Regions from separate parts of the Alitiscatomonas sp. genome, predicted to be linked through region 3. Evidence: a T-box and tRNA genes for the amino acid it is inferred to sense, from the RefSeq annotation. Region 3 holds a T-box; the other regions hold tRNA genes.
The links. The T-box of region 3 lies ahead of leuS (leucine--tRNA ligase). A T-box ahead of a tRNA ligase gene usually reads a tRNA of that ligase, here a tRNA-Leu.

Region 1: it encodes a tRNA-Leu, which carries the amino acid that the T-box ahead of leuS (leucine--tRNA ligase) is inferred to sense. The anticodon was not compared.
Region 2: it encodes a tRNA-Leu, which carries the amino acid that the T-box ahead of leuS (leucine--tRNA ligase) is inferred to sense. The anticodon was not compared.

Annotation. Positions count from the first base shown of each region.
Region 1 covers NZ_JAXXBR010000054.1:2,442-9,775, reverse strand. The annotation lists gene WIH05_RS03855 (hypothetical protein) at 1-356, opposite strand, end outside; gene WIH05_RS03850 (YcxB family protein) at 562-1,086, shown strand; tRNA gene WIH05_RS03845 (tRNA-Leu) at 1,135-1,218, opposite strand; tRNA gene WIH05_RS03840 (tRNA-Leu) at 1,464-1,547, opposite strand; tRNA gene WIH05_RS03835 (tRNA-Leu) at 1,741-1,824, shown strand; gene WIH05_RS03830 (amidohydrolase family protein) at 1,963-3,111, opposite strand; gene WIH05_RS03825 (MBL fold metallo-hydrolase) at 3,137-3,976, opposite strand; gene WIH05_RS03820 (SLC13 family permease) at 4,040-5,341, opposite strand; gene WIH05_RS03815 (LysR family transcriptional regulator) at 5,577-6,464, shown strand; gene rplT (50S ribosomal protein L20) at 6,525-6,881, opposite strand; gene rpmI (50S ribosomal protein L35) at 6,915-7,112, opposite strand; gene infC (translation initiation factor IF-3) at 7,138-7,334, opposite strand, start outside.
Region 2 covers NZ_JAXXBR010000107.1:8,359-15,692, reverse strand. The annotation lists gene WIH05_RS11345 (Ig-like domain-containing protein) at 1-1,793, shown strand, start outside; tRNA gene WIH05_RS11340 (tRNA-Leu) at 1,942-2,024, shown strand; gene WIH05_RS11335 (TetR/AcrR family transcriptional regulator C-terminal domain-containing protein) at 2,147-2,743, opposite strand; gene WIH05_RS11330 (MMPL family transporter) at 2,912-5,497, shown strand; gene WIH05_RS11325 (hypothetical protein) at 5,487-7,334, shown strand, end outside.
Region 3 covers NZ_JAXXBR010000062.1:2,302-9,635, forward strand. The annotation lists gene WIH05_RS04755 (M20 family metallopeptidase) at 1-63, shown strand, start outside; gene WIH05_RS04760 (sulfite exporter TauE/SafE family protein) at 83-841, opposite strand; gene WIH05_RS04765 (HD domain-containing protein) at 1,184-1,741, opposite strand; T-box leader at 1,919-2,155, shown strand; gene leuS (leucine--tRNA ligase) at 2,257-4,668, shown strand; gene WIH05_RS04775 (MurR/RpiR family transcriptional regulator) at 4,844-5,743, shown strand; gene WIH05_RS04780 (hypothetical protein) at 5,844-6,683, shown strand; gene WIH05_RS04785 (hypothetical protein) at 6,799-7,089, opposite strand; gene WIH05_RS04790 (hypothetical protein) at 7,104-7,334, opposite strand, start outside.

The DNA.
Region 1 (7,334 bases), on a different contig from region 3:
TTGAAGGAATAGGATACGCCGTCGATCACTCTTGTCTGGTTTGCTACCATAAGACCCGTCTCCGGATCTGTGTAGAACCATACCTCATTTCCGCGGCCGTCTCCGCCCTCTGCCTTGATCCAGCCCTTTACGGTATTTCCCTTTCCATCGTAATACACCCAGTTGGAGCCCTGCTCGGTCCAGCCGTATAACATGGATTCCGTATCTGCGGCTCCCTCTGTGGTCTCCGCCGGAGCAGAATTCCGGATGCTTCCGTCCTCTTCCACAACCACTGCGTCTGCAAATGCAGAGATCACGTTCATGCTCCCCAGGGCTGCCGTTGCTGCTGTCAGTAATAATACCTTTCTTAATTTCATATAAACCTCACTCCTGATTTTTATTTTCATTTCTGTTCTGATTATACTAGAAGTTTCCGGATAACGCAAGCCGGAACCAGTGGAAATACTAGGTTTTAAAGGAATCTTAAGAATCCTTACCCTTTCTTTTCATTTTTTCAGTTCTCTTGAAAACCGGCGTCTCTATCCGCTATAATATCTTTATAAAAAACAAGGAGATGATCGTATGGAATTTACCACCACCACTGATTATGACATGAAGACTCTGACCGCCATGGCCAGAGCCCTGCGGAAAACCGTAAGGAAAAAGAGGAGCCGCCGCGCCCATATCTTTGGATGGATCGTGGTCCTTCTGGGAACATTCCTTCTCCTTCCTCCGGCGGGCAGCTCCTTTTCCATTAATGGAAGGACGCTCCTTACACTGTCGGCTGTCCTCGCCATCCTCTTAACCTTTTTCTTTGAGGACAGGCTCAACGGCTATTTCGCCAGAAAGCGGCTGCTTCCCGGTACAGAATCAGCCGTCTCCGTCTTTAAGGAGGACTCCTACCATACGGAAACCAGAAGCGGGCAGACAGACTGGCCCTATGACCGGATTGCAGCCATTGCTGAGCTTCCGGACTATTTTATCCTGATACTGGGAGAAAACCATGCCCAGGCCTACGACAAGGCCAGACTAAAAGGCGGGATGCCGGAGGAATTTTCCCGTTTTCTCGAAGCCAGGACCGGACTTTCCATTGTCCGGATCTCCTAATACAAAAACAGCCTCCCTTTCTGGGAGGCTGTTTCCGTTCTCTGTTCGTGCAGGAGGAGGGACTTGAACCCTCATGGTATTGCTACCACACGGACCTGAACCGTGCGCGTCTGCCAATTCCGCCACTTCTGCATTTCCTTTTCTGCCGTTTTTCTCACTCGGCACGTATTATTTTACACATTTTTTTCAAAATGTCAAGCTTTTTTCTTTTCTTTTTTTTACTTTTTTTGCCAGTACAAGTACGCATAAATTCATCCGCCTCCAGCAGGTCCCTTTTCTGCTCCGAGCGGATCCTCAGAAGACGTTTTTGTATAAAGGTCCACTCTGTCCAGAATACAAAAAACCTGCTCCCTTCTGGAAACAGGTTTCTTTGTCAGTGCAGGAGGAGGGACTTGAACCCTCATGGTATTGCTACCACACGGACCTGAACCGTGCGCGTCTGCCAATTCCGCCACTTCTGCATTTCTTCTCTGCCGCTTTGTTTATATCTCTCAGCGACATGTTGAATTATATTATAAAACTGTCATTTTGTCAACAACTTTTTCAAAAAAATATTTTTTAAAAAAATTCAAAAAAGTACTTGCCAAATCCTTCAGGCTGTGGTATATTATAACACGTCGGTGAGAGCTGAACAACAAAAGCTCAGAACGATACGCGGAAGTGTCGGAACTGGCAGACGAGCAAGACTAAGGATCTTGTGGTGGTTACATCGTGTGGGTTCAAGTCCCATCTTCCGCATAAAGCCTGGATTCGTAAGAGTCCAGGCTTTTTGTTTTTCAGATCCGCTCCCGCTCCGCAGCATACCTTCAAACAAAAATCAGCCTGGCAGGAAGCGTGTTTTGACGCATGCCCAGCCAGTCTTTTCATTTCCCTCTTTTAAAAAGTCACACTTCTCCACACCATCTCCCCGGCCTTTACCGTAAGCACTGGTTCATAGATCAGATCCCCCTCCCGGAATTCCGCATCTTTATTGGAAAACGGCCGGTCGCCGAATACATTCCGCCTCCGGCAGGGCCGGAATACAGCGATATCCGCCTGTTTTCCAGGCCTCAGACTCCCAATCTGGTCCGAAAGCCCCAGGTTGACTGCGTTTTTCCAGGCCGCAATATGGATCAGCGTCCCAAAAGGGATCCCGAGGCAGCTGTATTTGGAGAGCTGCATGGCCAGATTAAAGGCCGTCGGCCTGAGATGCATGCTGAGCCTGGTGATATCAGTTCCCAGAAAATCTGGATAAAATCCCTCTCCGATGGCCGGCTCCGCTACCTCGAAGGAAAAGTGGGCCCGGGCATCCGCCGCCTCAAACAGGATCCCCTTTTCCCGCGCCGCCTTTACGGCGTCCGAGACGGCGCCTCGATCCAGGATCGTTGGTCCGGTGTTCTGATACATATGGGTAACGATATCCCCAGGCCGGAGGACAGAAAGAACTTCTTCTATCGGTGCCGGCGGGTCCGTAATATGGACCATCAAAGGAACCCCCGTCAGCTCCGCAATCTCCACCGCCCGCTTTAAAGGATCCATTCCCAGATCTCCCACGATATTCCGGCTGATCCGGATCTTAAGTCCCGCAAGCTCATTCCCGTACCGCCGGAACAGCTCCCGGATCCCCTCCGCGTCCATATGGTGCGGATCCACATCCTCCATGGCCTCCGGAAGGCTGGAAAGCCCCCCGGTGCTCACATGGATGTAAGGGCAGACAGCCAGCTTGGACGCACGGATCCAGGGCCGGTATCGTTCATAGGTCCCGCAGCCCGTGCTCCCGGCATCCACAGCCGTTGTGACTCCAGAACCAAAGCAGGCGGCCTCTCCAGAGATCCCTATGGACGCCATGGGATAGATATGGGTATGGTGGTCCACCAGTCCCGGAGTCACATAACAGCCTGTCGCATCGATCTCGCTGACCGCCCGGTCGCAGATCCCCGGCTCTGCCTTCCGGATCCTGCTTCCTTCGGCCAGGATATCCGCCTGGACCATGGTCCCGTCCTCCGCGTTCACGACCGTTCCATTTCTGATCAGCAGTGTATCCATCTTCTTCTCCTCTCTCAGGCTGCCCTTATCTCTGGTAAACGCCCCGTTCCAGGACCTTTCTCAGGGATTCTGCCCGTTCTTCCAGAAAGGCTGGCCATTTTCCCTCATCCACAAAAGGCCGGTAATCATTCCGATCCTCCGAGATCCTTTCCAGCATATCTGAATGGGATGGATGGCTGGGTGTGCAGATGTCCACATGGATGGACTTCATCTCCTCGCAGCCCCGGAAAAAATCCTCCTGGAGAGACAGGGGAAGGCGGACCTTCTGAAGATAGTCCGTATTCATGGTATTGATCCCTACGCCTCCGTGCATGCCCCATACCACCGTTTTTCCCTCCTCGTCCTTCATTTCTACAAAAAACGAAGTGGTTCCCGGCGTGTGGCCAGCAGACAGTCTGGTGCGGATGACCACATCCCCCATGACAATGGGCGTTTCATCCTCATAAAAGCAGTCTGTTTCATAAGGAACGATGGCAAATCCCGTGTCGCTCATATCCGCCTCCGGGCGGTGACGCCATTCCTCATCCTCTCTGGACAGCCATACCTTTGCTCCCGTCAGCTCCTTTAAGGCCCTGGCCGCCCCGTCGTGGTCCATATGGGCATGGGTCAGAAAAATATGCTTCAGATCCTTTGGATCAAAGCCCAGGCGGTGGATGGAATCGATCAGAAGATACAGATCCTCCATCACTGTCGTATCGATCAGCGCCAGCCCCTCGCTGGTCTGGATCAGAAAGCTCCCTACCCAGGTATTCCCCACATACCAGACCCTCGGAGCCACCCGGAACGGCTCGATGGCCACCTTCCAGGGCATGGTCCTGGCATTATTTACAGTATCCATTGGCGTTACCTTTACTTCTTTACTCATGATCGTTATCATTCCTTTCTTTTCCCGGCCGGCAGCGCCGGCCGGACATTCGTTCATTATATTTTACGCCAGTCCAAGGGCCACGCAGATCAGAACTCCGATGGTATTAAATGCCAGGCAGAACAGTACAGAAAACTTCACCTGCTTGATGATATCCACCTCTGCCAGCTCGCAGGCCAGGTTCGCCGCAGCCACCAGCGGGGAACATGGATTCAGATAGGAAATATTCATACACGTTAACACCTGGTAGCCAGTCAGGCCGCAGCCTGCTCCAATACCCAGAAGCAGCGGGTTCATGCTCTGGAAGGCCTGATATGGGATGAAGATCTCCAGCGGCAGGATCAGGATCGCGTATAAAACATGCGTCCATCTTGCCATGGATTCCGGAACGATGCCAAGGACAGCATCCACCATAGCCGTTACCATTCCCGTTCCGTTCAGGATCCCGACCATGATTCCGATCCCCAAAAACAGGATCGCCGGAGCCAGCATGGTAGCCGAATGCTTGCGGATGATCTGGCTCTGCTCCTTCTGGGTATGGTAGTTGAGCAGCAGCGCTGCACATGAGAATACCATGAACAGCACATATGTTTTCACGCCGGTCATGAACATAAAGCAGGCCAGAGAGCCAAGAAACAGCGCAAAATTAGCCCAGAAAAACTTTGGACGTGCCAGAGGATTATCCGAAAAATCCACCTTCTGGCTTCCGCCTCCATTTTCAAAGCTCTTTCTCAGCAGAGCGATCTCAGAGGCATTCTTTTTAGAATAGTAATAGCCAAAGCCCAGAGAGGTGACCACAGCGAGCCCCAGCATGATCGCCACCACCGGATAGAGGCTGGAAGCCATGACCACCGGGTCAATAGACGGATCAAAAACCGTCATTTTCGCCGGCTGTCCCCAGGCCATGGCCGTCATGGGCGCTGCCGCCAGGGATACCAGGAGCACCAGGCTCCGCCGGTCTATATTGAGTCGTTTATAAAGCGGGGCCAGAGCCGGAATTGCGATCAGGTATGTGGTATTGTAGGCGCCGTCCAGATGGCCGATGAAAGCCACAAGGACCGTTACCACCATAACAATGTAAATATTCCCCCTGGTGATCCCCACCAGACGGTTTACCATAATATCAAACATCCCCGTCTCGGACAGCACACTGAAGTACAGGACCGCAAAGATACAGAGAAGGACTGAATTGAAGGTTCCCGTAACTCCTTCGGCAGCAAAATTCAAAACCTCAGGGAGGGAAAAACCGCAGAAAAGTCCGGCGATCACAGGTACGACCACAAAGGGTACCATGAGATGCATTTTTTTGCTCAGCGCCAGATATGAGGACACCGCAAACATAATAAGGCCAATTACAGCAATCATGACATTTCTCCTTTTGTTTTTGCATAATCACTGCTTCCTCTCTCCCCCGGGTACATGCATTGTGAAAGTGCACAGTTTTTATGCTTTTTCGTTTTTGTTTATGTGCAGATTATCTCATATTTCTCAGGCTTTGTGAAACATATATAATTCATAATAGTATCAATTCTATTGATACCACAGGCTTTTTCCTGTATAATAAATGTATTCAGATCTTCTCCCGGCAGAAAGGAACGCTATGACTCTTTTACAAATGCAATATTTTATGGAGGTCTGCCGCTGCGGCAGTACCCTAAAGGCCGCCCAGGCGGCAAACGTTTCCCAATCCACCATTTCCATGGCCATACGGGCTCTGGAAAAAGAGCTTTCTATCCCGCTGTTTGACCGGAGCTCCAAAGGACTTGCCCCCAACGCCGCCGGATCCTTTTTTCTGGATCAATGCAGCGGGATCCTGAAAAAGACCGAACGGCTGGCAGAGGAGATGAAGCAATTCCTCTCCATCAGCCGTCCTCTCCGTCTGGGCATTCCAGTGGTGCTCAACGAATTTTACTGGCTGGATCTTTACTTTGAGCTAAAAAAGCAGTTTCCCGATCTGGAATTTCAGACGACCAACCGTACGGTTCCGCTCCTTCTGTCTATGCTGCGCGATTCCTCCCTGGACGCGGTCCTGGCCATGCGCGATGCGCCGGATCCCGATCTGAGGAGCCTGAAGCTGCATACCAGCTGCCACAGATACGTCACCATGTCCCGCTGCCATCCCCTGGCAGAAAAAGGCCTGGTTTCCTATGAGGAGCTGACCTCCTGCCCTGTCATCGGATACGCCGGTGACGATCTGAATACCCAGCTTCTGAAGAGCGTTTATAAAAAACGCGGAAAGGAATTTTCCTATGCCTTCCATGTGGACCAGTTTTCCAGCCTGCTCCGGCTTTTAAAACACAACGCCGGGATCGCATTTCTGAATAAAAATCTTCCCAGCAGCGATCCGGAGCTGGTGAGCCTTCCGATCCAGGAGGAACAGGGAAATTTTACCATCTGGCTCCTATGGACCCCGGAGAGCCCCATCGAGCGGATGCCCCAAAGCTTTTTCCGTGTCTGGACACATTTTTTTGAAGAAATACAGGATTAAAAAAAGCCGCTTCCTGATCCGGTCTCACCGGAAAAGGAAACGGCGTATTTCTTTTTCTTATTAAGCCAGCTTGCTCTTTGCAAGCTCTGCTAACTTTGCAAATCCTTCTGCATCGTTGATGGCCATATCGGATAATACCTTACGGTTCATAACAACGCCGGCCTGCTTTAAGCCATACATGAATTTGCTGTAGGAAAGGCCATTGATACGGGCAGCAGCGTTGATACGGGCGATCCACAGCTGTCTGAACTGTCTCTTTCTCTCTTTTCTTCCTGCATAGGAGCTGGTTAAAGCTCTCATTACGGACTGCTTTGCTACTCTATACTGTTTGGAACGTGCGCCTCTGTAACCCTTGGCTAACTTCAGCACTCTGTTATGTTTCTTCTTGGCATTTAAGCCGCCTTTAATTCTTGCCATTGCTTATTTTCCTCCTTCTTAATCCCGAATCTATTATAAGTACGGTAAAATCTTCTTCATTACCTTGCTGTTTGTGCTGTCAGTAACGATGTCTTTTCTAAGATTTCTTTTCCGCTTTGTAGATTTCTTAGTTAAGATATGGGATTTGTAAGCTTTATTTCTTACTAACAGACCTGTTCCGGACTTTTTGAAACGCTTTGCAGCTGCTCTGCTTGTTTTCATTTTAGGCATTGTAAATTCCTCCTTAAAATTATCCCTATTTTTTTGCAGTTAAAAACATTACCAGGCTTCTTCCCTCTACCTTGGAAGGCTTGTCAACGACTGCGATATCAGCAAGTTTCTCGGCAAAATCATCCAGGATGTATCTGGTCTGATTCATATGGGCCATCTCACGTCCGCGGAACCGGAGCGTAACCTTGACCTTATTGCCTTTTTCGATGAATTTTCTTGCGG
Region 2 (7,334 bases), on a different contig from region 3:
TCGGGTTATCCGGCGAGATTCCCATGACCCTGGGTGTGGATTCCAGCAAGAAGCTTTCTGTGGCATATCCCACAGGAAAGCCCGCAGTATTCACCTCCAGCAACGCTGAGGTAGCCACGGTTGACCAGAATGGAACTGTTACTGGCAAAGGAATGGGTAAAGCTGTGATCACAGCCAGCGTGGAAAACTACGAGGACGCCTCCTGTGAGGTAAAGGTGGTTGGAAATGTTGAATTATCTGATTCTGAGCTGACTCTTAAAATGGGGGAGACAGAGGAAGAGACCCTGACTCTTGTATACCCGGAGGATGAAGACGCAGAAAAGGCCGTATGGGCCTCCAGCAACGAAAATATTGTGACCGTGGAAAACGGTATGGTGAAGGCAATGGCTGCCGGAACCGCCAGCATTACCGTTTCCATTGCCGGAATTACGGAGTATGGAACGGACGTATGCAAAGTAACTGTTGAGAAGGCTGACGAACCGAAACCGTTGGAAAAGACTCTGACCTTAAACGCGTCTTCCATCCGTATGGAGACCAAGGGCTCATTTCAGTTAAAGGCTGAGGCCTCCCCGGCAGCAGAACTTACCTGGAAGGCAGACAGCGATGTGGTAGCAGTGGATAAAAACGGTCTGGTTACCGCCGGTGAAAAAGCCGGAAGCGCAGTGGTCACCGTATCTGCCAGATATGAGGACGGAAACGTAAAATCTGCAGGCTGTGAGGTTCTGGTATCCGAAGAGAAAGGTGATGCCGAGGGTGCAGGGACCACTGTGGAGAGCCAGTTAAAGGATGCTGACCAGATTACCCTGAACATTCCGGCCAGCCTGGAACTTTCTGAAGAAGAAAGCCGGAAGGCCGCAGAAGAAAAGAATACAAAGGTCGAAGCTGCAGAAGCTGAAATACTGGCGAATCCGGAGGCTGCAAAGGAAGCCAGGGGACTGGTGGATTCTGTGAATACAGAGAGATTGGTGGAAGACGGAAAGAATGCCGTGCTCAGCGTAGGCACTACATTAAAGGATATGGAAATGACAGTAGAAAAAGCTGCCGACGGTTCCATTGTGGTACGTCCTTCCAAGGTAGTCTTTGAGGCTTCTGTTTTCATGGACGTGTACGGCGAAGACGGGTCCCTGGAAAAATCTCATGTGGAGCTTTCCAATTCGGATTTCAACAGACATGCAGCAATTACATTCCGCCTGTCTGTCCCCTCCAGTGTTAACGGACGGTATGCCCAGGTAAAACATATCAGTGAGGATATGGGAACCAGCACGATTTCCAACTGCCGGATCCAGAATCCGGGCACTGCCAGCGCATATATTGAACTGACAGTAAACCATTTCAGTACATTTGAACTGACCTTCACAGAGGATCCGGTATCCACCGGAGGAAGCGGCAGCAGTAGCAGCGGTGGCGGCCGGGATTATGTGGATCCTTCCAGATGGCTGAAAACTGGAAAGTGGGTACAGGATTCCAATGGCTGGTGGTATAAAAATGCCGACGGCACCTATCCGTCCAATGGCTGGAGCTGTCTTATCTGGAACAATAAGACCCAGTGGTATCATTTCAACGCCCAGGGCTATATGGATACCGGCTGGTATCTGGATACAGATGGAAGGTGGTATTTCCTTCATAACGTATCGGATGGAAACCAGGGACATATGTACACCGGGTGGCATGAGATCTCTGGCAAGTGGTATTATTTCCACGAAGCAGCAGGCGGTCCTGCTGGTTCTCTGGTAACCGGTGGAGTTACTCCCGATGGATATCAGGTGGACTCAAACGGTGTGTGGATCCAGTAATCTTTCAAGACAACCACACAGGTCATTCCGGGGAGCGGTTCAGTCCGCTCCCTGGGTCCTGGTTTTTCTAAAATGAAGTCTGTTCAGCAAAATTTCCCTTGCAAATCTTCAAAACCTATGATAGACTTATATTCGGTTTTGAACCGATGCCGGCATGGCGGAATGGCAGACGCATCAGACTCAAAATCTGACGGGGGCAACCTCGTGCCGGTTCAAGTCCGGCTGCCGGCACTGCCAGAAAGGGCGCTGTACGCAAGGGAAATTTCCTGTGTACAGCGCCTTTTTTGTATTTTTCCATAAACCATCCGGGAGAACCGAACTCCCAGATGCCATCTGCCCTAGGAGGAAGAGGATCAGCCTGTTTCTTCCGTCATGCGGCTGCTCCGCACATACCGGTCCAGGGAGGTTTCCAGAGAACCCTCCAGGGCAATGAGCAGATACCGGGTCAGCTGCTCCTCGGAGGATTCCATATCGCTCTGGATCCAGCCGATCATGATCCCGGAAACCGCTTCCAGGTAAAACGCAGCCAGAAAATCCAGGTAATCATCAGGTACCGCCCGCCCACGGCACAGCTCCCGCAGCCGGTCATGCATCATTCCGGAAATGTCCTCCACGCAGATCCGCCGGAAGGAATCGCCCCCCATGCTGCTCAGGGCAGACTTACACACCGCAGCATTTTCCTTTAAATACCGGATCAGATTCTGGATCCACGCCTCCAGGGTAGGGCACCGGGACCGGTCGGCAAACAGCTTCTCGAAATCCTGCCGGAAGGTCCAGGCCAGCAGATCGTAAATATCCTGGAAGTGGTAATAAAATGTGTACCGGTTAATACCGCAGTCGTCGGCCAGCTCCTGTATGGTAATGCGGCCCAGATTTTTTCTCGTCATCAGCTTTTTCAAAGAGGCCGCCATCTGTTCTTTTCTGTGCAGGGACAATTCGTTTCGTTTCATATACTCTCCATTATCGTGATCTTTTTTCCGTAAACGCACCACAATTATATCAAAATGTGTAGATTTACACAAGTGACGAATATTGTGTATGGGAAGTTTTCAGCGTTTGATATATAGTTTTGTACATTGAAACAACAGACCAGACAGAGGAAGGAGCAGATAGAAATTATGGAAGACAACAGACAGAAACCGGGCTTCTTTGTCCGGCTGGCAACTCTGATCGTGGATAAAAGAAACCTGTTTTTCCTGCTGTATACAGCAGGGATCATCTTCAGCCTTATTTCGCAGGGCTGGGTCCAGGTGAATAATGACATTACCGATTATCTGCCGGAGGAGACAGAGACACGGCAGGGTCTCCAGCTGATGGAAGACGAGTTTACCACCTTTGGCACAGCCCGGGTCATGGTCTCTAATATTACATATGAAAATGCGGAGGAGCTGAAGGATGTGATCGAGGCCATCCCAGGTGTTTCCTCTGTGACCTTTGGCGATCAGGTGGACGAGGATGAAAATACCATCGACGCCGATGACCGGGACGACTACTATAAGGATTCGGCCGCCCTGTATTCCGTGACCTTTGAGGGAGAGACCGACGATCCTGTCAGTGAAGAGGCCATGGTGCAGTTAAGGGAGACCTTAAAGGATTACGACCTTTCCATTTCCTCCGAGGTAGGAGAGGACGGGTCTGCAAGGCTTGAAAAGGAAATGCAGAGCATTCTTGTGGTGGCCGCCATCACGATCCTTGTGGTGCTCTTCCTGACCTCCAGGACTTATGGAGAGATCCCGGTGCTGCTTCTGACCTTTGTGGCAGCGGCTCTCTTAAATAAAGGAACCAACTATCTTCTGGGAGAGATCTCCTTTATTTCTGATTCCATCGCCGTGGTCTTACAGCTGGCCCTGGCCATTGACTATGCCATTATCCTGTGCCACCGGTTCAGTGAGGAGAAGGAGACGGCAGATACCCGTACAGCCTGTATCCTGGCCTTAAGCAAGGCGATCCCGGAGATCTCCTCCAGCTGCCTGACAACTCTGGCTGGCCTGGCTGCCATGATGTTCATGCAGTTCGGCATCGGCATGGACCTGGGCGTTGTCCTCATCAAGGCTGTGCTTTTCAGTATCCTCTCGGTATTTACCTTAATGCCGGGGCTTCTTGTGCTGTTTTCCAAGCTCATTGAAAGGACCCCCCATAAGAGCTTTATCCCGAAGATCACCGTCTGGGGGCGGTTTGTGACCAGTCTGAAATACATCACTCCGCCGCTGTTTGTAATCGCCTTTGCCGCCGCCGCCTATCTGGCTGGAAACTGCCCGTATTCCTACGGCACTAATACAGTGAAAACTGAAAAGAAAAATGAAACGGAGATCGCCAGGGAGAATATAGACAACGTTTTTGGAAGCCAGAATACCCTGGCAGTGGTGGTTCCGGCCGGGGACTATGAAACAGAGGAGCGGCTTTTAAAACGTCTCAGCGCCTTTCCCCAGGTGGACACAGCCCTGGGCCTGGCCAACGTGGAGGTAAAGGACGGGTATGTTCTGACGGACGCCCTGACGCCCAGACAGTTTTCCGAGCTGACGGATATGGATATGGAGATCTGCCGCCTGTTCTATAAGGCCTACGCTGCCGACCGGGAGGAATATGTGCGGATCATCAATAATATTGATGTTTTCAAGGTCCCCATCATCGATATGTTCCAGTTTTTATACCAGTATGTGGGCGACGGGTATCTGGACCAGGGATATATCACCCTGGACGACGATACCAGAAGTGATCTGGATGACCTGAACAAACAGATCAATGACGCCAAGGAGCAGCTCCAGAGCGAAAAATACTCCCGGATGCTCTTAAATCTGGCTCTGCCGGAGGAGGGCCAGGAGACCTTCGCGTTCCTGGATACCCTCCATGAGGTGATCGGAGGCTATTATCCGGCCGGAAGCTTTTATCTGGTGGGCAATTCCACCAGCGATTATGACCTTGCGTCCTCCTTCTCCCACGACAATACGCTCATCAGCGTCCTGACCATCGTATTCGTGATCCTGGTGCTTTTATTCACCTTCATGTCCGTGGGCCTTCCGGTACTGCTGATCCTGGTGATCCAGGGAAGCGTGTGGTTAAACTTTTCCTTCCCCACGCTCCAGAACAGCCCCGTATACTTTTTAAGCTATCTGATCGTCAGCTCCATCCAGATGGGCGCCAACATTGATTATGCCATCGTGATCTCCAGCCGCTACCAGGAGCTGAAAAATAAGATGCCGCGGAGAGAGGCCATGATCGAAACGCTGAACCTGTCGTTCCCCACGGTATTCACCTCCGGGACCATCATGGCCTCCGCAGGTATCTTCATCAGCAAGATGACCACGGATCCGGCCATTTACGCCGTAGGCCTGTGCATCGGCCGCGGCACCATCATCTCCATGCTCTTAGTCATGGGGATCCTTCCGGGCATTCTGCTTTTAGGAGACACCATCATCGACCGGACCACCTTCAATATCAAATATCCGGCCATCGTCCAGACCACAGAGGCCGTGGGCATGGTACGGCTGGACGGGCGGATCCGCGGCACAGTTTCCGGTAAGATCGACGCCGAGGTCCACGGAGTCCTAATGGGAGACGTTTCCGCTGTGATCTCTGCCGGAAATCCGGATGCGGTGAAGGCCATCGGGGAGCTGCCGGATGGAGAGGATCCCGGCAGCCTGGAAGAAAAGCCAGATGAAAACGAGAAAAATACGGAGAAAGGAGAAAATGACCATGAAGCATAAAGCAAAAAAAATATCGGCAGTGATCCTGTCCGCCGTCCTGGCAGCTTCCTCCTTTTCACCCATTCCCGCCTATGCGGACGGCGAAACGGTCCAGATCTCCAGCGCCGAGGATTTTGCCGCCTTTTCAAAAAACTGCACCCTGGATTCCTGGTCCAGAGGAAAGACCATAAATCTGACGGCTGATATCAGTCTGGCCGATACAGACATTTCTCCTGTGCCGATCTTCTGCGGTACCTTCAACGGAAACGGCCATACCATTTCCGGCCTGGATCTGGACGGAGGCAACTCCTACCAGGGACTGTTCCGGTTTGTGGCAGAGGATGGCGTTATAAACGGACTGACCGTCTCCGGCACTGTGTCGGCGGACGGCGCCCAGGAGTATGTGGGCGGGATCGCAGGCAGCGTCCGCGGCATTGTACGGGACTGCAGCTTTGAGGGCGTTATCGACGGGACCATGTATGTGGGCGGAATTGCAGGCATCACAGAAAAAACGGGCCGGATCGAAAACTGCCGGGTCATCGGCATGGTCCAGGGAGAAAAATACATCGGGGGCATCACCGGACGGAACGACGGCTCCATTTCCGCCTCTGTAAACCATGCACGGATCAATCCCCTGGCCGGAGGGCTCAGCGCCAGTCTGGAGGAAGAGGCACCGGCTGATGTGAAGGACACGGCGCTGGACCGGACAGAAAGCACTCTGGAAAATGCCAGAGATACGGCTGAGGTATCCCAGGATACGGGAGGGATCGCAGGCTTTTCCAATGGAAATATCTTAAACTGCACCAATGAGGGCGCAGTGGGCTATCCCCATGTGGGCTACAACGTGGGCGGCATCGTGGGGCGTACCAGCGGCTACCTGTCCGGCTGTACCAACAAGGGAAAGATCAACGGCAGGAAGGATGTGGGCGGCATTGCCGGACAGCTTGCCCCCGATATCCAGCTGATCTTTTCCACGGACACCCTGGATAAGCTGGATCACGAATTATCTGTGCTTTCCAGCCTGGCCGACACCGCCATGGACCACACGGACGGAAACCGGGATGTGATCTCCAGACGTCTGGACGCCATTTCTGATTATGCAGAATCTGCCTCGGACCACACCTCCGACCTGGCAGATATGACTGTGGACTGGGCCGACGGGAATCTGGAGGTCATCAATGATCTCATGGACCGGGTCGGCGATACAGTGGACCGGTTAAACGAGATCACCAGCAGCGCTGAGGGGATCCTGGATACAGTAGGAGAAGGCGTAGAGCTTCTGGAGGACTGCGTGGACGAGGCCGGAAGCGCCCTGGGCGCCGGGGCCAAAGGAGAGCAGGAGCTCCGGGACATGATCCAGAAAATGAAGGATTACAACGCCATCCAGAAGGAATGTGCCGCCGCCATACGTGAGGATGCAAAGAATATGCTGAAGGCCCTGGCGGAGGGCGATCTGGAGGGAGCCTCGGAGCTGGCCGCAGATATGGAGGAGCAGGCGGCGGAATATAAAAATGCCGCCCAGGGCAAGCGGGAGACTTTAAAGCAGTTCCGGGAAGCCATCAAGGATCTCCCTGCCATTGCCGACAAGCTCCGGGGCAGCGCCGGGAGCCTGGAGGAGGCCATGGATACCCTGGAGCACGTCTCCTATGATGTGGCTGACACAGCCGCGGAGGTACACCGTCTGTTCCAGGATCTCTCGGACCGGGACGACATCCAGTTCAAGCCCCTGGGTGACGACTATAAGGCCAAGGGAGACCAGGTCCATGACTCCGTCAGCGCCATCGGAGACCAGCTGGATCTCCTGAACCAGGAGGTGGGAGCCACTGGAGACGCCCTTTCTGCGGATATGCGGAGCCTA
Region 3 (7,334 bases):
GTGCTCTGGATCGGATCGGCCATGTTTGTAAAGATCGCGGAAAGATTTCTGGAAATGGAATAAAGGAACAGAGGCTGCTGCCTTATTTGCCCAGCAGCAGCTTTACGATCAGTACCACCACCACGCAGATCATCACAGGCCGGATGATCTTTGCTCCGTTTTTCACGGCAAAGCCTGCGCCGATGTAATTTCCCAGGACGTTGCATACGGCGCAGGGAATGCCGATGGCAAAGGGAACGTTTCCAGAAAGTATATAGCTGATGAGGGCGGTATAGTTGGAGACGATCAGGACCATCTTTGCATTCCCGGAGCTGGTGCGGATATCATAGTGGAACAGGAATGTAAAGAGCAGCATGGCGATGGTGCCGCCGCCGGGACCGTAAAGGCTGTCGTAAAGGCCGATGGTCATACCGGTGATCAGGGCCATGAGGATGTTCCGCGCTGTCAGAGGCTGCTCCTTTGCCGTATAGCTCCAGGCGTTTTTCACGAAGATCACCAGAACGGCGGTCAGGGGCAGCAGTACCATGAGCATGGACCGGATCTGGGCGTCGGTGAGGTAAAAAATGATCCGGGTGCCTAAAAAGGAGCAGAGGAACGAGGAAACGGCGCTGACAGCTGTGATCTTAAGATCCAGACAGCCGCTTTTAAAGTATTTATATGCGGCGGCGGTGCTTCCGAAGGCACATTGGAACTTATTGCATCCATATACGTAATACATGGGCATTCCGCACATCATATAGGCCGGCATGGCAATGAGTCCGCCGCCTCCGGCGATGGAGTCGATGAATCCGGCAACAAACAGCATGGGACAGAGCCAGATCAGATTGTGAACGTATTCCATAGCAGTAAAAATCCCCCTTGTGGTTTTGTTTTTTATCATTTGTGCCTTACCATCATAAACTGGTTCATGGAAATAGTCAAATGATTTTGGATCCATCATCAGACCGGGCTTTTGGGGGAGCAGCCTGGGACCGGAAGGAAAGGAGGCTGAAGGCGTGAGCAAAGGACAAAAGAGGATGGCCGCGATCTTTCTGTGTATCATGGGGATCGTGGGGACGCTGATGGCCTTGAAGCGGTAGGGGCTCCCGGAGGGGCCGGAACAATAAAGCACCTTCCTCCGCCGCTATGACGAAGGGAGGTGCTTTTCTGCACGGACAGCCTGATAAACTGGAATTGTCAGTTTTTATTTATTAATCTTATTAATAGTATCCACTCTAATGGCGTTCCTTAGATCAGATAAATATTTTGAAAAGTCCACTTTGTCATCTGCATAAGTTAAATTCAATGTGAATTCGTTTTCAGACCAGGTTGATATATCAGATAAATTATGTTGAATCAATGCTTCTAAGCTATCTATTGCCTTGTATATTTTTGATTCAATCGATTGCCTTTCTTCCATTTCTTTATACAGTGTTTTCATTTCCACTTGAGTAGCTTCTGGTAATGATTCAACCCATTCATTAAGCAAATTTTCTTCTGTACATTCATGCTCTTTTGTTTTCGTGAAAGCGGGAATATCTCCTGTAAAGCATTCTCCCAAATCGTGAATGATACACATTTGAATTACTTTATTCATGTCGGCATTTGGGAATTCGTTCTTCATAAAAAAAGCCATTACAGTCATCATCCAGCTATGTTCTGCCACACTTTCATGTCTTCCTTTTGATGTGTAACAATGTCTGGTTGTATCTTTCAATTTTTCTGCAATAATTAATGCATTTAATAATTCTTTTACTTCCATGTTTCCCTCCCATACAAATTCTGGTTTATTGTCCATCCTTATTTTATCATATTTGTATGCCTCCCTCAATATACAGTGAGATCAGCAAAGCTGGGAGCCATCCGTACAAAGGCAGGCAGGTGCAATGGATTCCGGCACTTGACAGAAAAACCGAAATATGATACATTAAATTCCAGTTCAAAAACTTAGAAGAGGAGCAGTAGGGACGGAATGGGATCCAGAGAGCCGCTGGGTGGTGCGAAGCGGTTTCCGTGAAATTCTGAACTCGCCTCGGAGTTGCATGCTGAAGGGGATTTTTTAGTCTCTGGGTAGGCAGAGCCGGTCCGACCGTTACCAGGAAATGAGTGCGTGAAAGCCCAGGGCCTTCACGAAATAGAGTGGTACCGCGTGTGAATCAAGCCCCACGTCTCTATGAAGGATAGAGACCTGGGGCATTTTTGTTTCACTGGGAAGTTCCGTTCCCGGCGAGGCGTATACACTGGTGATCCGTACCAAAGGAAATGGAGGAAATCGTCATGGCACAGTACAACCATGCCGCCATTGAGAAAAAATGGCGGGAAAACTGGGAAAAGAATCCCATCAACGTAAACGATGGAAAAAAAGAAAAATATTACTGCCTGGATATGTTCCCGTATCCGTCCGGCAGCGGCCTTCACGTTGGCCATTGGAGAGGCTATGTGATCTCTGATGTGTGGAGCCGTTACCAGCTTTTAAAAGGAAAATATGTGATCCATCCCATGGGCTGGGATGCCTTCGGCCTTCCGGCTGAAAACTACGCCATTAAAATGGGCGTGCATCCGGCCAAATCCACAGCCGCCAATGTGGCCAACATCAAGCGCCAGATCGGTGAGATCGCAGCCATCTATGACTGGGATATGGAGGTCAATACCACAGATCCGGCCTTCTATAAATGGACCCAGTGGATCTTTGTCCAGATGTTCAAAAAGGGCCTGGCTTATGAAAAGGAATTCCCCATCAACTGGTGCCCGTCCTGTAAGACCGGTCTGGCCAACGAGGAAGTGGTCAACGGCTGCTGCGAGCGCTGCGGAACTCCGGTGACGAAAAAGAACCTGCGTCAGTGGATGCTTAAGATCACGGCCTACGCAGACCGGCTGTTAAACGATCTGGACAAGCTGGACTGGCCGGAAAAGGTTAAAAAGATGCAGACCGAGTGGATCGGAAAATCCTACGGCGCAGAGGTGGAATTCCCTGTGGAAGGCCGGGATGAGAAGATCACAGTCTACACCACACGCCCGGATACATTACACGGGGCTACCTTCATGGTACTGGCTCCGGAGCATAAGCTGGCAAAGGACCTGGCTACTGACGAGACCCGGGAGGCCGTTGAAAAATATATTTTCGATGCTTCCATGAAATCCAACGTGGACCGTCTCCAGGATAAGGAAAAGACCGGCGTGTTCACAGGAACCTACGCCATCAACCCCTTAAACGGCGCAAAGGTCCCCATCTGGCTGTCTGATTATGTGCTGGCCGATTACGGTACCGGCGCCATCATGTGCGTACCGGCCCACGACGACCGTGACTTTGAATTTGCAAAGAAATTCAATATCCCGATCATCCAGGTCATCGCCAAGGACGGAAAAGAGATCGAAAATATGACCGAGGCCTATACGGAAGCCTCTGGTACCATGATCAATTCCGGCGACTGGAACGGCATGGAGTCCTCTGTCCTTAAAAAAGAGGCGCCGGTGATGATCGAGAAAATGGGCATCGGAAGAAAGACTGTCAACTATAAGCTCCGTGACTGGGTATTCTCCCGGCAGCGTTACTGGGGAGAGCCGATCCCCATCATCCACTGCCCCAAGTGCGGCAACGTTCCGGTTCCCGAGGACCAGCTTCCGCTGACACTGCCCGAGGTGGACAGCTACCAGCCCACAGGCACCGGGGAATCTCCTCTGGCAGCCATCGACTGGTGGGTCAACACCACGTGTCCCTGCTGCGGCGGTCCGGCCAAGAGAGAGACCAACACCATGCCCCAGTGGGCCGGTTCCTCCTGGTATTTCTTACGGTATGTGGACAGCAAAAACGATAAGGAGCTGGTATCCAGGGAGAAGGCAGACAAGTATCTTCCGGTGGATATGTACATCGGCGGCGTAGAGCATGCGGTGCTCCATCTGCTTTACTCCAGGTTCTACACCAAGTTCCTGTATGACATCGGCGTGGTGGATTTTGACGAGCCCTTTAAGAAGCTGTTCAACCAGGGTATGATCACCGGAAAGAATGGCATCAAGATGAGTAAATCCAAGGGCAATGTGGTATCTCCGGACGATCTGGTAAGAGACTACGGCTGCGATGCGCTGAGAATGTACGAGCTGTTCGTGGGTCCGCCGGAATTAGACGCCGAGTGGGATGACCGCGGCATCGAGGGCGTTTCCAAGTTCTTAAAGCGTTTCTACAACCTGGTCCTTGACAATAAGGACAAGGATGTGAAGGAAACAAAGGAGATGCTGAAGCTGCGCCATAAGCTGGTCTACGATATTGAGACCCGGTTTAACCAGTTCAGCTTAAATACAGTGATCTCCGGCTTTATGGAGTACAACAACAAGCTTTCCGAGCTGGCAAAGAAAGAGGGCGGAATCGACAAGGAGACCTTAAAGACCTTCGTGATCCTGCTGGCTCCCTTTGCTCCCCACCTGGGCGAGGAGCTGTGGAGAGAGCTTGGCGGCACAGACAGCGTATTTCATGCCACATGGCCGGAATGCGACGAGGAGGCCATGAAGGACGATGAGATCGAGATCGCTGTCCAGATCAATGGAAAGACCAGAGGCGTGATCATGGTTCCCGCCGAGATCTCCAAAGAGGAGGCCATCGCGGCAGGAAAAGAGGCTGTGAAGGATAAGCTCACAGGCACCATTGTGAAAGAGATATACGTTCCCAGAAAGATCGTAAACATTGTGCAGAAATAATTAAAAAGCATAAAGAGGGGCTGCTGCAGAATCCTTTTGCAGCGGCCTCTTTGCGTCTGTCCATGGAGGTTTATATTTTCTTATGCATAACAGGGAAAATGTTACAAAAATACTGGACTTTTTGTTAAGAAATTGTGTATAATGATTACAAAACAGAAAGATGCGAGGATGACCCATGAGTTTTTTGGAGGCGGTAAATGAGAAATACGGGGAACTGAGCCCGGTACAGAAGCGGATCGCAGATTATATGTATAAATATCCCGATGAGGCCTGCTTTTATTCGCTGCGGGAAATGGCAAACGCCCTGGGGGTCACAGAGGTGACGGTCCTCAGGTTTGCGAGAAAGCTTGGCTTTGACAGCTATGTGGATATGAAAAAGAATCTGCGGGACCATCTCCAGGCCAGGCTCCTGGGAAACGAGACTCTGAGACCTGCCAGTGCCCACAGCATGACGGGAACCAGGGAGCTGGACCATGAAGCCATGTTTAAGGAATTTGTGGCCAACGAGCTTCAGGTGCTTAAAAATACATATTCCCAGTGCGGGCTGGAGCAGGTGCTGACGGCAGTATCCCTGATCCGCCAGGCCGGCACGGTCTATGCCATTGGAAACGAGCTGGCAGCAGTGGGGACGGCGTATCTGACCCGGAGGCTCATGACCATCGGGATCCGGGTGGAGGATCTGGGGTCCCAGAGCCGCGCCCTCTACATCGATCACCTGATCCATGCAGGCCCGGAGGATGTGGCAGTGATCTTCAGTAACCCAGGGTACGCAAAGCATGTGGTGAATACAGTAAAATATCTCAATGAGAAGCGGGTGCCCCAGATCGTGATCACCGATAAGATCTCATCGCCGGTGGCTGCCTATGCAACGGTGGTGCTCACCTATGATAACCATGACCTCTATTATTACAACTCGGTCCTGGGTTTTTTCTCGCTGACCAATCTGATCGCATATTTTACAGCTGTCGGCAGCCCGGAGGATACCACCCGGCTGCGGAACCAGATCCTGGAGGCCCGGGAGAGCATCGGTACCATCTCCATGTATAAGGATTCCAGGGGAAGAGATGGAAAATAAGGCTGTTTAAAATGTGGCAATTTTGTGGTAGACAGGATTTGACAGTGACATTTCGTGGAAAGTATGGTAATATGGTCGGGATGGGAGGAGATTTTTATTTATGCATAAGCGTTTATATACATCACTTACAGCCGTGACAGCCCTGGTTTTATCTGCGGTCCTCATGGTCCCTGCTTTCGGTGCGGTGAAGGAGCAGGCAGTGGACACGATCCTTCTGGAGCCGGAGACTCTCTGGGAGGATGAGGTGCCGGTGGATCTTTCATGGAAGACCCAGCAGGATAAGGGCCGCTGGATCGACGAGATGGGCATTGCAGGCGATTCAAAAAGCCTGATCCTGGTGATCAATAACCTGGAGACGGAGAGCAGTGAGGAGATCCCTGTACAGACCCGGAACGGGAAAAGGGCCCAGTCCTCCAGCCGTGAGCTGGCTGGAAATTCCCGCCTCTTCTATTATTCCAGATGTGCGGACGGAGGCTGGAGAGAGGTTTTTGCCGTCAACTGCTATATTTCCGGAGGCTCCGGAGAGGACGAGGATATTTACGGCGTATACCGGCTGGACAGTGCCTTTGGCCTGGAAAGCGATCCGGGAAGCCTGGTTTCCTACCGCCAGTTAAGCCAGAAGGATTACTGGATCACAGATCCGGAGGATGAAGATTTTGGAGCCATTTATACGGCCGGGGAGGAAGGTCCCGGAACGAAGGAGGCCGTCCGCCTGGGTGAAATGAAGGCCTTTTCCAATTATGGGATGATCCTTAAGCCAGAGACAGAGGGAGATGCTTATCCGGCTCTGGTGGTGAACTGCCAGCAGGCCAGCACCGAGGACGATACCTTTTCGGGTATCCAGCTTTCCCAGTCCCATGTGCGTATGCTGATCCAGTCCATCGACCAGGACACCCGGATCATGATCGCCGGAGAGGTGGAGGATCTGGAGGGAATGTGATCCGGCAGGGCGCGGCCCTGGACAACGGTTAAACAGGATATTTATAAAATGGTATTGATAAGGGGATGCTGCGGAACAGGATTATACAGCCTGTTTCTGCGGCACCCCCTTTTTGTTATGCACCGGGCCTGGTTTTCTGCATCCGTCCTGCCAGCTTCCGAACGGCTTCTGCTTTTTTCCGTTCCTCGCCGGACATGCCTTCCATCAGGATCTGGATCAGCAGATCCTGTTCTTCTGCGGAAAAGGATACGTGTTCCCTGGCGGCTTTCTGGCTTGCAGACAGGAAGGCCGCCATTTTTTGATCGCCGGGAGCCGCCTCCAGCTCCTTTGCCAGGGACTGGAGGGCCGAAAGCCTGCCCGGGTCCATATGCTTTAATCTTGGATCATTTTCAAATGCTCTGCTCATAAAACCTCCTTATATTAAACCTGTCCCAGAGTCTGCATCATGAGCTGGACCGTTTCCAGCCTGGACTGGGTATCCGGCGGAAGAAGGGAGATCAGCTGGTCCATGGAAAAAGGGCTGCGGCCTCCGGCCCCGTTCCTGCTGCCCTTAAAGGATGCCGCGTTCACCAGAAGATCGATGATCTCCTGCTCGCCGGGACCGGCGTAGGGCTTTACGGCTGCCAGCATATCAGCTGGAGACGTATGGCC